3 regions of the Nostoc sp. 'Lobaria pulmonaria (5183) cyanobiont' genome follow, and region 1 is predicted to be linked to each of the others. Evidence: riboswitches for the same ligand, from Rfam matches in the RefSeq annotation. Region 1 holds a riboswitch; each other region holds the start of a gene.
The links. A riboswitch is a leader RNA that binds a small molecule or an ion and turns the genes downstream of it on or off. The one in region 1 is predicted to bind cobalamin.

Region 1 (4,238 bases):
GTACAGCAAGCTTCTGACTGATTACCAATTTTGGGCTGCTGTGCGACGGGTTATTAGGAAACACCTCATCCCACAAAGCGCTGACTAATTCAGCATCAGATTCTTGATATGGTCTTATATTCATCTACATCTCTAAATCAAAAGACTTGCCTTTGCACATTGTTTGTGAAATACTACTCTTTAAACTACGGCAAATAGATATGTTTTAAGTAATATTGTACAAAAATTACCATAAAACATCGCGTCATGAAAGCAATTACAGGCTAATCCTAAGATGACAAACACAGAAATTCGTACAGATCGAGTTAAAGTCCCTAACGGAGATTATATGGCTGCGCGAAAATTTGCCACAGAAAATCCGAAATTAGTGCGATTAGTTCTTGAGGAGATAGATAACACAGGTCAATGGAGTGAGAAAAACCGATCAGAAGTTGTAAAACTGACTATTCCTCACCTGAAAATTGATGAAGATATTTTAACAACAATGGTTGAAAGGCGAACTTACGGGTTAAGACCAATTACGCCAGAAATCATGGAAAATCAACATAAGATTGCAGATTTGTTTGCCAAAGAAAAAGTTATTTTTAAACCTATTAATATCAAGGAAGCGATGCTGACTAGCGAACAATATGCAGCTATCACACCATAAACCATTAGCCAGAAATAGCGCCAGGAGATAGGAAAATGGAAGTTTTTTGGTATTTGCCGACACAGGGAGATGAGCGTTATTTAGGTACTACAATCGGCAGGCGACCAGCCACTTATCCCTATATGCAGCAAATAGCTCAGGCTGTTGATAAATTGGGCTATGGTGGGATGTTGATTGGTACTGGACAAAAACAAGATACTTGGATTGTAGCTACTTCGTTAATTTCAGTTACAGAACGCTTGCGGTTTCTTGTAGCCTTTCGTCCAGCAATTATGTCGCCTTCTTTGGCAGTCAGGATGGCTGCGACTTTTGACCAGATTTCTAACGGTCGAATTATTCTGAATGTTGTCACTGGTGGCGACACAAAAGAACTTGCTAAAGATGGGATTTTCTTAGATCACGATCAGCGTTATGATCTCACGGATGAGTTTTTGACAATTTGGCGATCGCTCATGCAAGGTGAAGAAGTAAGCTATAGTGGTCGCCACTTGCAAGTTCAAGGCGCAAAACTCCAATTTTCTCCCGTACAAAAGCCTTACCCCACCTTATATTTTGGTGGTTCTTCAGATGCCGCTCTCCAAGTTGCTGCCAAACACATTGATGTGTATTTAACTTGGGGTGAACCACCAAATCGAGTTGCTCAAAAGATTACAAAGGTACGCCGATTAGCAGCAGAACAAGGTAGAACAGTCCGCTTTGGGATTCGGATGCACGTCATAGTCCGCGAAACTACGCAAAAAGCTTGGGATGCAGCTAATGAACTGATTCAGTATGTGGATGATGAAACCATAGCAGCTGCACATCAGCGATTTACTCAGTCTGAATCAGAAGGGCAACGCCGCATGGCCCAACTGCACAATGGCGAGGTTGCCTCCGGCACGCTACGCGAACGCCAAAACTTAGAAATTAGCCCCAACTTATGGGCAGGTGTTGGCTTAGTGCGTGGGGGCGCTGGGACTGCCTTAGTCGGAGATCCAGAGACAGTTGCAGCGCGAATGTTAGAATATACCGATTTATGAATTGATACCTTCGTTTTCTCAGGGTATCCCCATCTCGAAGAAGCCTATCGAGTCGCAGAATTATTATTTCCCAGGTTGCCGTTACAAACTCCGGCGATTGCATTACCGCAGCAGGTTGCAAGTACATTCAGTGAATTTGTTACCAACACAGATTTACTCAAACCACAGCCTGTGTAAGCAATTCAAAATTCCAAAAAGCATGAGTCCGAAAAAACCTCAACTTAGACCGGCTAACTTTTTCTAAAGCAAGTTTTGCAGCAAAAAGGCTCAAGCATTCCTGCCTGAGCCATGACTAAATTCAATTTATAGACTAGCTTCAAGAGCTATATCTTCCGATCGGTAGTGGATAAGTTCAGTTAAAATTTCTGGCTATACTAATGTAAGATAATTATCTGGATGATGTCTAGGTTGAAATCTATAACCTAAACAAAGTCTAAATTACTAAAGCTAAAAGTTGGGAAACTCCGGTGAAATTCCGGGACTGTGCCGCAGCTGTGATGGGATCGCCCAAGTCAGAATGCCAACTCTCAGGATGTCCTGAAGACACACTCACCGTCTACTCCCTGCGTTGCACGGGGAAGGAGTTTTAAGTTTGGTTTCTGGATTTGCCACTTGTCCTGGCTTGTTTTATGCTACTCCCGCCGCAGATGGTATATTATCTCGCGTTAGAATACCAGGTGGAATTATTAGTAGTCAGCAATGCCGTGCGATCGCAGATATAGCAGAACAGCATGGTGGCGGCTATATAGATGTGACTAATCGAGCCAACCTGCAAGTTCGTGAAATCCGCACGGGGATAAATGCTGAGGTTCTGAAGTACCTCCAAAAGATGGGATTGGGTTCTGACAATACTCTTGTAGACCAAATCCGCAATATTATGACCAGTCCAACTGCTGGTATCGATCCCCAGGAATTAATCGACACTCGCCCTTTTGTCCAAGGTTGGGATGATTATATTACAGCACATCCGGCGCTTTCGGGACTCTCGGCAAAATTTAGCGTTTGCTTTGATGGTGGTGGGATAATTCAGGTGGGCGATCGCTTGAATGATATCACCTTTGCAGCTGTCTTAATTAACGATAATGTTTACTTTTGCCTCTATCTCAGTGTCGGCGAGAAGGGTCAACCGCCCAGCGATACGGGAATTTTGTTACCACCAGAGGACTGTTTGCCTGTCTTAGCAGCTTTGGCGGATGTCTATCTAGCTTATAGTCATACTCCGAGTAAACGGCGGCTACGTTTGAGAGAGTTATTGAATACTTTGGGTTGTGAAAATTATCTCCAAGAAGTTGAGCAGCGTCTACCTTTCCCCCTTTTATGCAGTGAAATAAGAAAAGACCTACTCCCCCAGCAAGGCAAGAGGGAAAAATATCACCATATTGGCATTCATCCCCAACGTCAGCAAGGCTTATTTTACATTGGTGTTGTCTTGCCCCTTGGTCGATTGGAGAGTAGACAGATGCGGGGTTTAGCAGATTTAGCAACGAAATACGGTAGTGCAATCAGGCTAACCCCTTGGCAAAATTTGCTCCTTACAGATATTCCTCAGCAATGGGTTGCTGATGTCCAAAGTGAAATTGCTTTCTTAGGATTAGATTCCTCTGCAACCAACATCAAAACTGGATTAGTTGCCTGTTCTGGAAAAAAGGGTTGCGCCGCTTCTGCTACGGATACCAAAAGTCATGCGTTGACATTAGCAGAGTATCTTGAAACTCGCATTACTCTCGATTACCCAGTTAATATCCACTTTAGCGGCTGCGAAAAATCTTGTGCCCAACATAGCAAGAGTGATATTACTCTGCTTGGTGTCAGCTTCAATGCTGACAATGAAACTGTGGAAGGATATCACATTTATGTTGGTGACAGCAAGCATAAATTCGGACGCGAACTATATCAATATGTAACTTTTGCCGAACTACCTGCATTAATAGAGCGGATGCTATATGTATATAAAATTCAACGCTTAAATTCTGATGAGTCCTTTGGGGAATTTGCTAATCGATATCCACCAGCACAATTACAGCAGTTATTTAATAAATACTGAGAAAATGGAACCACAGATAAATACAGATAATTGATTCCTCCCTTTCTCTGATGTGTTCTCTGCGCCTCTGCGGTTAATTAAATTAGATATTCTTCTATTGAAAAAGAAGTATTTATACTAACAAACAAATTAATCCAAAATCTAAAATCCCAAATTTAATGCCCGACTATATCCGAGATGCCAACGAAATTTACCGTAATTCCTTTGCAATCATCCGGTCAGAAGCGAACTTAGATGTGTTGCCACCGGATGTAGCAAAAGTTGCTGTGCGTCTAATTCATGCCTGTGGGATGACGGATATTGTCACTGACTTGGGATATTCACCAACAGCAGTACAATCCGCAAGGGCAGCATTAGCCGCAGGAGCGCCAATTCTGTGCGATTGCCGGATGGTTGCCGATGGCGTTACCAAACGGCGGTTGTCTGCAAACAATCAAGTTATCTGTACCCTCAACGAGCCAGAAGTGCCAGAACTTGCCCAGAGTATGGGTACTACAAGGTCGGCAGCAGCTTTAGAATTATGGCG
Region 2 (4,238 bases), 1.8 Mb from region 1:
CATGATTGAGTTGCAACCATATTTAGGCTCTCACCCCAATTTAGAGAAATTGCTGGCAAAACAAATAGCTGCTATAAAAGCAGAAGCATGGATTCTATTAGCTCATGGTAGCCGTCGCCCAGGTTCTCAAGAAACTGTGGAAGCAATGGCGGCGAGTTTGGGAGCCGTGACTGCTTATTGGGCTGGTCCTCCTAGTTTAGAATTACGGGTGAAAGAGTTGGTAGGTGCTGGTTATCGGGAAATTGCAATCTTGCCATATTTTTTATTCGCTGGTGGAATAACCGATGCGATCGCCACCTCAATAGAGCAGCTAAAATTACAATTTTCTGCGGTGAATTTCCAATTGGCAGAGCCATTGGGAGCAAGTGCAGAATTAGCCGAGCTAATTTGGGATTTAACAGATAGATGAACCGCACAATGACAGAAAGGAACAAGTATTTGGGAAAGGTTTATTTAGTCGGTGCGGGGCCAGGAGATCCAGGACTAATAACTCTGAAGGCGAAAGGTTTGTTGGAATGTGCAGATGTAGTCATCTATGATGCCTTGGTGAGTCCGGCTATTTTGGCAATGATTAATCCCCAAGCCGAGCAAATTAATGCTGGTAAACGTGCGGGGAGACATTCGTTGTTGCAGTCAGAAACAACTCAATTGCTGATTGATAAAGCGCAGGATCATGCAATTGTAGTGCGGCTAAAGGGTGGCGATCCGTTTATTTTTGGTCGCGGTGGCGAAGAGATGGAAGAATTAGTCAAAGCTGGAATATCAACGGAAGTAGTGCCCGGTATCACATCGGGAATTGCAGCAGCAGCATACTCAGGTATTCCTTTGACGCATCGGCTGTATAGTTCATCAGTGACATTTGTAACTGGTCACGAGGCGGCGGGTAAGTATAGACCGATTGTAAATTGGAGTGCGATCGCTCACGGTTCCGAAACCATTGTAATTTATATGGGAATTCACAATCTGCCTTATATTGTGGAAGAATTAAGTGCAGCTGGGTTGAATTTAGAAACGCCGATTGCTTTGGTGCGCTGGGGTACACGACCAGAACAAGAAGAATTGATTGGTACTTTAAAGACAATTGTCAAACAGGTAGAGGAAACTGGATTTAGTGCGCCTGCGATCGCAGTTATTGGACAAGTAGTAAATATGCACAGTATTTTATCTGGCTGTCGCCCAGTTTGATGGTTGCCACAAAGCTTGTTGTTTCGTATTCTCCGATAACCCTAGTACCACTGCGTGGAAGTCAAAAGTCAAAAATCAAAAGTCAAAAGTATTGTATTCCGGACTTTCGCGTCATTTTGAATGGTATGTTTATTTACGCCATGTTGTACTAGTGTATGATCGATAAGGTTATTCGGTTCTGGTGGGAGTCAGTCACCAGAGGTAACGGGGAAAGTTCGGTGCAAATCCGGCGCTTGGGAGCAACTGTGAACCAATTTGAGATTAAAGAACTAAATCTCAAATCTCAAATTGAGTGAGTCAGGATGCCCACCGAAATAGATTTATTAGTTTCACATATCTGCGAGGTACAGATGACTACTACTGTAAATATTTCCCCAACCAGTCCAATGGAAGTTGCTGAACATACTTTATTTGTTTGCAAAACCTGTGCCAGTGTTTGGCAAAATGGAAAACGCTTAGGTGAAAGTGGTGGTGAAAAACTTCTACACGAACTTCAGCAGTTGGCACAAGATTGGGACTTACGAGATCGATTCCCGATTCAGGAAGTTGAATGTATGAGTGCTTGTAATCGTTCTTGTGTAGTCGCCTTTGCTGCTAAAGGTAAATTAACATATTTATTTGGTGATTTAGGCGTTGATGGTAATGCCTCTGCGGTACTGGAATGTGCTAGTCAATACTATGCCAAAGCAGATGGTTTACTACCTTGGTCAGAGCGTCCAGAAGCAATGAAGAAGGGCATTTTAGCAAAAATTCCACCTTTATCTAAATGATCCGCGTTTTGATTCTGGGTGGGACGGGTGATGCAGCAGAATTAGCTGCCAAAGTTACGACTATCCAAGGGTTAGAAGTAATCACCTCTCTAGCTGGCCGCACCCGTGAACCGTCAGTACCGTTGGGCGATTTACGGGTTGGAGGCTTCGGTGGCGTGACTGGATTGGCTAGCTATCTGCAAGTCATGCAAATTGACTTATTAATTGATGCAACCCATCCTTTCGCTACTCAAATTTCTTTCAATGCCGCAGATGCAGCAATGGAAGTTAGAGTACCCCGCCTGATGTTAATTCGTCCACCTTGGGAAAAAGTAAGTGGCGATCGCTGGATTGAACTGGATAATGTTGCAGCCGCAGCAACAGCCGTGCAAAACCAGGCACAGCGAGTGTTTTTGACAGTTGGTAGGCAAGAACTGTCCGCTTTTGCTCACCTAGAGAAAATTTGGTTTTTGATGCGGATGATTGACCCTCCTGGCGATGATGCTTTAGTACCGCCGGGGATGGTATTGTGCGATCGCGGGCCTTTTACCCTCAATAATGAAAGACAAATTCTGATTGAGAATAACATTGATACCATCGTCAGCAAAAATAGCGGTGGCGATGCTACAAAGCCCAAGATTATTGCAGCGCGAGAACTGGGCGTAAAGGTTGTGATGGTCAATCGTTCAGCGATACCGCCAGGGGAACAGGTTAGTAATGTTGATGCTGCTTTGGCGTGGTTATTAGATCGCTGCTAAGTAAATAGGCAAGATTGATAATACTATCTTTGTTAATTCCGTATAATACACCGGAACCTTCTACAATATCCGCGATCGCAGTAACGACTTCCATGAAAAATCTAGCTTTATCTGCCATAGCCCTCGTCACCATATCTGGATTAGTTTTCGGGACAATGCCGGACGCTTCTGCTTTAAGTTGGAACTGGAATTATTCTGGTACTGGCATAGAAGCGAACGGTATTTTCACCACTAATGACACCCCTAACGATTTGGGTTTTTACTTGATTACTGGAATTACTGGTACACGAAATGGTGAAATAATTACTGCTCTGCAACCCGCCGGGACTCCAATGCCAGGAAACGAACCTTTTGATGTTGATAATTTAATTAGCCTTAATACTCAGCAGTTAACACGTAAGGGTTTTGCGTATTCCATTTCGGGAGGAAATTATTCTAGTCCATTTTTCGCTAGTTTTTTGCCGACACCAGGTTATTTAGAGGTTTTTTCTGCGCCAAATAGACCAGGTTTTGAAAAGTTAGGATTAGAAGATAGGGAATTACCCATTAGTTTTTCTGCAAACCTAATCACCGTCCCTTAACCCACTTCTATTTTTAGCTTACTCATCATCGGCACTCTGGGCGCACCTCCAGTACTCAAACGTCACAAGCTATTCAAATTCACTCAGAAGAAGCTCGAAAAAGTTTCCTAAAACCATTTGTAGGGTAACTTTAATTAAATACAGTTTTGCGTAAAAGCGTAGCGTTTTTAATCCAAGCCAACGCATTAACAATCCAAGCCAACGCATTAACAATCCAAGCCGACGCATTAACAATCCAAGCCGACGTATTAACAATCCAAGCCAACGCATTAACAATCCAAGCCGACGTATTAACAATCCAAGCCGACGTATTAACAATCCAAGCCGACGCATTGACAATCCAAGCCAACGCATTAACAATCCAAGCTAACGCATTGGCATTGTAGGATATTGCCTTTGATTAATTCGCTATGAATTAATGAAATGCTGTACTAAGTGTTGGCGTTCGGTCTTAAACCCTTAAATTTACGAGAAAACTTGCGATTTATCTATAGGCTCTTTGAGACATACAGATTAAAGTAATATAGCAACGGTGGTATTATTGCATCCAAATGATACCGTAATTTTGTCTAGATGTAGAATTATATCGCCCTGCCAACGGGAGATTATTTCTAAAAGGAGTTTGCTGTAATGTCCACAACCCCAACTACTCGATTAATTTTAGAGACTTTACTCCCTCATCTCAAAGTAGCAGCAGCCTATGCCCATTTTTTACAACCAAAAATTGCTGCACTTCCCGCCAAAGAACAAGGAAACAACTTTTTTAGTGCTGCACTTACTGATGCAGATGTGGCTATTCAAAATCTGGTAGAAGTAGTATTACTAGGCACTTTTCCCGATATTCGCTTTTATGGTGAAGAATATGAAAGTTCTAATAATACCAAATATTTTCGGGCTACCGAACTTGGTTCAGAAGGTGATTATTTAGTCACACTCGACCCAATTGATGGCACGAAGTTTTACAT
Region 3 (4,238 bases), 2.4 Mb from region 1:
AACAGAACTAAATCATAGGAGTATGATTTGTGAAAATCTTCAAATCTCGTTAAATAGAAAGGTACTCGACCATTGGTATTTTGAATAAACCTCTCTTGCTGGAGTGCGTCGGGTGCTAATCCCTCAACACTGAAACCGCGATCGCACAAATATGCTGCGTTACCTCCAATCCCACAGCCTACGTCAAGCACAGTTTTTATCCCCTCTGGGATAAAACTCAAAAGTTTGGCTGTATATGCGGCTTGCGCCACACGCAGGCGAGTTAGAGTTAATTCTTCACCCACAGTAGGTAGTGGTTCCCAATACCCGTAATGCAGATAAGAGGAATTTGTAAGTCCCATGTAATAATCTATCGCTGCATTTTGGTAGCGAGTTGCTTTGGGAATATTGCTTGATTTTGGCTTGAGCATTGAGGACTAAAGTAAGTTTTAGGGTATTAAGCTTGGTTTAAATTCTGACCATCGCTTGCAAACTTGTTCGTAGCAATCGGGTGGAGTAATTTTTAGTTGGTGTAAAAAATTCACCTCAATCTGAGGTTCAGCCTTTAGCACCAGAAGAATATCTTGATGGGGATTGTATGTTGCGATCGCTGGGAAAATTGATGAAATCATGGATGAGCAGATTGGATGTGATATAAATCCGCCATCCTGAAATGATCGCAAGTAAAACCTAATCAGATCGGAGGGGAGAAATTGGAGAGTGAAGGCAACTGTATCAATAGTTGTATTTGTCGGGTGAGTAACTTTAGTATCCACATCACAAATAACAACTCCCCGCCCAAATGACTGAAATCCCTTCCATCCTGTGTAACCGATTACCAGCAGATTGTTATGAATAAAGCTATTTTGCCAGTAGCCGAAATTTCCTTGCCAAACACTATTGGATGGTCGCATTGATTTCCTCCCCCAAGACAATTGACTCAATGCGAACCTGCTCAAGCTCTCGTCCAATCAATACTAATCGCGTTTGACGGGGTTCCTGGGGTTGCCAAGGACGATCATAAAAGTAGTCAAATCGATTACCGACACCCTGTAATACCAGGCGCATAGCTTTGTTTGGAACTGCTACAAATCCCTTAATTCGATAAATTTCTTGCTGTTGCACCAATGTTTGCAAGCGTTTGACTAGGGCTGTCGGCTCAAATGCCTGGTTTAACAGTAGTTGCACTGCATTAATCCCTTCATCATGTTCATGTTCGGCTTCGTTGTCGTGGTGACTGGGGCGACTATCCAAGTTGTCTTCTACCGCAGCGTTGAAACCGAGTAACAAATCGCCACTGATTTTACCATCCTGGCAAGGAATGACTTTTACACCAGGCGATAAGTTCTGTTTCAGCCAATCTTGTACCCTAACTTGCGTTTTTTCATCAACGCGATCGCTTTTAGTCAGCAATACTAGATCAGCACAAGCCAGCTGATCTTCAAATAGTTCCTCAATCGGTGTTTCGTGTTCTATGCTAGAGTCGGCTTGTCGCTGTGCTAAGAGGGCTGCTAAATCGCCTACATATTGATTAGTTGCTAAGGCTTCACAGTCCACCACAGTAATTACGCTGTCCACTGTCGCGCCTGTGCGAATTTCCGGCCAGCGAAATGCTTGCACCAATGGTTTTGGGAGTGCTAGTCCAGAGGTTTCAATCAACATACAGTCAAGGCTGGCGCGTCGCTTCAGCAATTCTTGCATTGCTGGTAAGAATTCCTCTTGCACCGTGCAACACAAACAACCGTTGGTGAGTTCAACAATATTACTGTTGGAATCGTCTTCATCGTCACAAACTCGGCAGTCACGCAAAAGTTCGCCATCAATGCCGATTTCTCCAAATTCATTCACCAAAACAGCAATGCGTCGTCCTTCATTATTTTGCAGTAAATGGCGGATTAACGTCGTTTTGCCTGCACCTAGAAATCCTGTAATTACTGTGACGGGAATTTTTTGCATATAAAGTGTGTCGTTTGTTGATTAATTTTGCAATCACAAGAAAGAAGTTTTAACCACAGATATCACGAAGTAGAGATGTGTGACGAAGTTCAATTTCGCCTCTCTACTAATTTGCAGGTGATGTGAAAGGTAATTTATTAGGCGCGAACATTAGCCAAACAAATCAGCGTATCCATCTTTTTTGTGAATAGTTACGCCAAAGAGAATTAGTGCGAGCGATGTCTACGACGGGCTACGCCTACGCAATTTGTACCCGAAATTAACCATCTACTGTCTCATAGAAAGCCGTAACCTGTAGCGTTTTGATATGTGGAGCTATGAGAATGTCAAGCTTAGTAGTTGTAGAAATCTTCATAAAAATACTTCTCTGTGCCTCGCAGATGTACAAAATTTACAAGTCAACTTCGGCGGGCATTCTGACTTACAAGGCAAGCCTTGATTACAGCTGCGGGACAGCGCCGGATTCACATCGGACTTTCCCCCTTGCGCCTGATGGCTGCTCCCCATCAGAACCGAGATTCCTTTGCATATTAACACACTATTTAGATTAGATGAATTGTTGCAACTAAATTGCGAGAAAATTGCAATAGCCTAGAATACTTTTTGCAAATTATGGAAATCATTTCCCACAAGGAATATGTTGAACGCTGGCTGGAAAGTCTCAAACAGAATGAAGTTTACTACAACATCAATGGGTTCGATTTTTTGGAGAAGTTTGAGAGTCAATTGCACAATTCTAACCATCGATTCGCCAACTTCCGTCCCAACTTCCGAATGAAGATTACAGATGAACTATATTATCGAAACTTCGGTCTCAAAAACGAGCATTCTGACTTTTATACCTTAGTTTCCAAATTCTATCTTTCAGGCTGTTCTACGGTCAGTTGCCCCAATGTGGAAGGAGTAGAAGCAAATTATGAAGAAAAGGGTGGATACAATTATTTGTTTTACCTGCCAAATATTAAAGAAATTGAACACTATTATGCTGGTGATCGCATACTCACCATCATTATTGATTGGAATGCTGAATTTTTCCGAGCATTCATAGGAAGTAGTCACAGTTTACCACAACAGTTGCGTCCATTTCTGGAGAGCGATCTCGCTCCCCAGTTTCACTGTACCGTCGGTTTAATTACACCTGCAATGCGAAGCGTATTGCATCAGATTTGCAACATATCATATCAAGGAATTGCCCAGCGAATGTTTTTGGAAAGTAAGGCGTTAGAACTACTGGCATTGCAACTCGATCAACTCGCAGCAGCTGAAGGTTGTAATTTACCGATAGCATCACTTAAACCTAGAGATATTGAGCAAATTTATCAAGCCAGGGAAATTTTACTTACTCAGTGGCTTAAGCCACCATCTGTATGTGAATTGGCGCAGCAGGTGAAGTGCGATCGCAAAAAACTCATGCAGGGATTTCGCCAAGTCTTTGGTACCACCCTGTTCAGTTATCTGCGCGATTACCGCATGGAGCAAGCCAGACAATTACTTCAAGAGCGGGGATGCAAGGTTACAGAAGCTGCGAATGCCGTTGGCTACTCAAATACGGGTCATTTTGCCGCAGCCTTCAAACGCAAGTATGGCATCACACCCCGTGAATGTTTGGTAGGAAATAAGCCAATTCCTCCTTTCGGGATCGAAATTCCTCCTCTTTGAGTTGCAGAGTAGCCCCATCACGTAATCTTTTTTGATAGTTTTCTTGCAACAGATTACTAATAATTGCTGGACGGATTTTGGGTGTGAACATGGTAAAACGGATGTGGGCAAATTACGCTGGGGGCATTGGCAGTCTGGCGATCGCATTTCTACTATTATGTGGGCAAGCAGCTAGGGCTGAGGTGACAAGTACGCAAACGCTACGCCCAAAAAACTCTCCTAACCGAATCCTGCGTCTCCATGATGTTCAGGTTCCTGCGAGGACAGTGAAGGACTGGCTAGCTCAGGTAGAAACTGCGACAGTATCTTCATTTAATGGTAATCGTGTTGCAGCACCCATTGACGTGTTTAATCCAGTATATGACCGATCCCTTGGTGCAATTTTGAACCCTGATCGAAAGGAGTCCTTGCTCATAGATGCACTGGGTATTTATGTCCAAGATCAGATCGCGCTGAGTGAGAATCTGAAGTTGCTCTTATGTGTACGGTTTGATGCCTTTAAACAGACGGATGGAGATTTGGTAGCAAACACCGAAAGCAGCCAGTCAGGAGATGCCTTTAGTCCTCGTTTCGGTATTGTCTACCAGCCAATCCAGCCAATTTCACTCTATGCCAGCTACAGTCGCTCGTTTACCCCAGCGATT

Region 2: linked by a shared signal. The riboswitch ahead of NLP_RS03840 (DUF1636 domain-containing protein) and the one ahead of cobG (precorrin-3B synthase) in region 1 are both predicted to bind cobalamin.
Region 3: linked by a shared signal. The riboswitch ahead of cobW (cobalamin biosynthesis protein CobW) and the one ahead of cobG (precorrin-3B synthase) in region 1 are both predicted to bind cobalamin.

The regions. Positions count from the first base shown of each region.
Region 1 is NZ_CP026692.1:2,737,475-2,741,712, forward strand. Features, by position in the region: gene NLP_RS11940 (GNAT family acetyltransferase) at 1-124, opposite strand, end outside; gene NLP_RS11945 (hypothetical protein) at 275-649, shown strand; gene ssuD (alkanesulfonate monooxygenase) at 685-1,668, shown strand; adenosylcobalamin-variant (AdoCbl-variant) riboswitch at 2,110-2,199, shown strand; gene cobG (precorrin-3B synthase) at 2,261-3,712, shown strand; gene NLP_RS11960 (precorrin-8X methylmutase) at 3,871-4,238, shown strand, end outside.
Region 2 is NZ_CP026692.1:901,447-905,684, reverse strand. Features, by position in the region: gene NLP_RS03850 (sirohydrochlorin chelatase) at 1-409, shown strand, start outside; gene cobA (uroporphyrinogen-III C-methyltransferase) at 418-1,185, shown strand; cobalamin riboswitch at 1,342-1,513, shown strand; gene NLP_RS03840 (DUF1636 domain-containing protein) at 1,536-1,955, shown strand; gene NLP_RS03835 (cobalt-precorrin-6A reductase) at 1,952-2,692, shown strand; gene NLP_RS03830 (PEP-CTERM sorting domain-containing protein) at 2,722-3,273, shown strand; gene NLP_RS32745 (hypothetical protein) at 3,420-3,659, shown strand; gene NLP_RS03820 (inositol monophosphatase family protein) at 3,904-4,238, shown strand, end outside.
Region 3 is NZ_CP026692.1:303,285-307,522, forward strand. Features, by position in the region: gene NLP_RS01350 (class I SAM-dependent methyltransferase) at 1-410, opposite strand, end outside; gene NLP_RS01355 (hypothetical protein) at 429-893, opposite strand; gene cobW (cobalamin biosynthesis protein CobW) at 877-1,935, opposite strand; cobalamin riboswitch at 2,324-2,467, opposite strand; gene NLP_RS01365 (helix-turn-helix transcriptional regulator) at 2,548-3,594, shown strand; partial or broken gene NLP_RS01370 (TonB-dependent siderophore receptor) at 3,909-4,238, shown strand, end outside.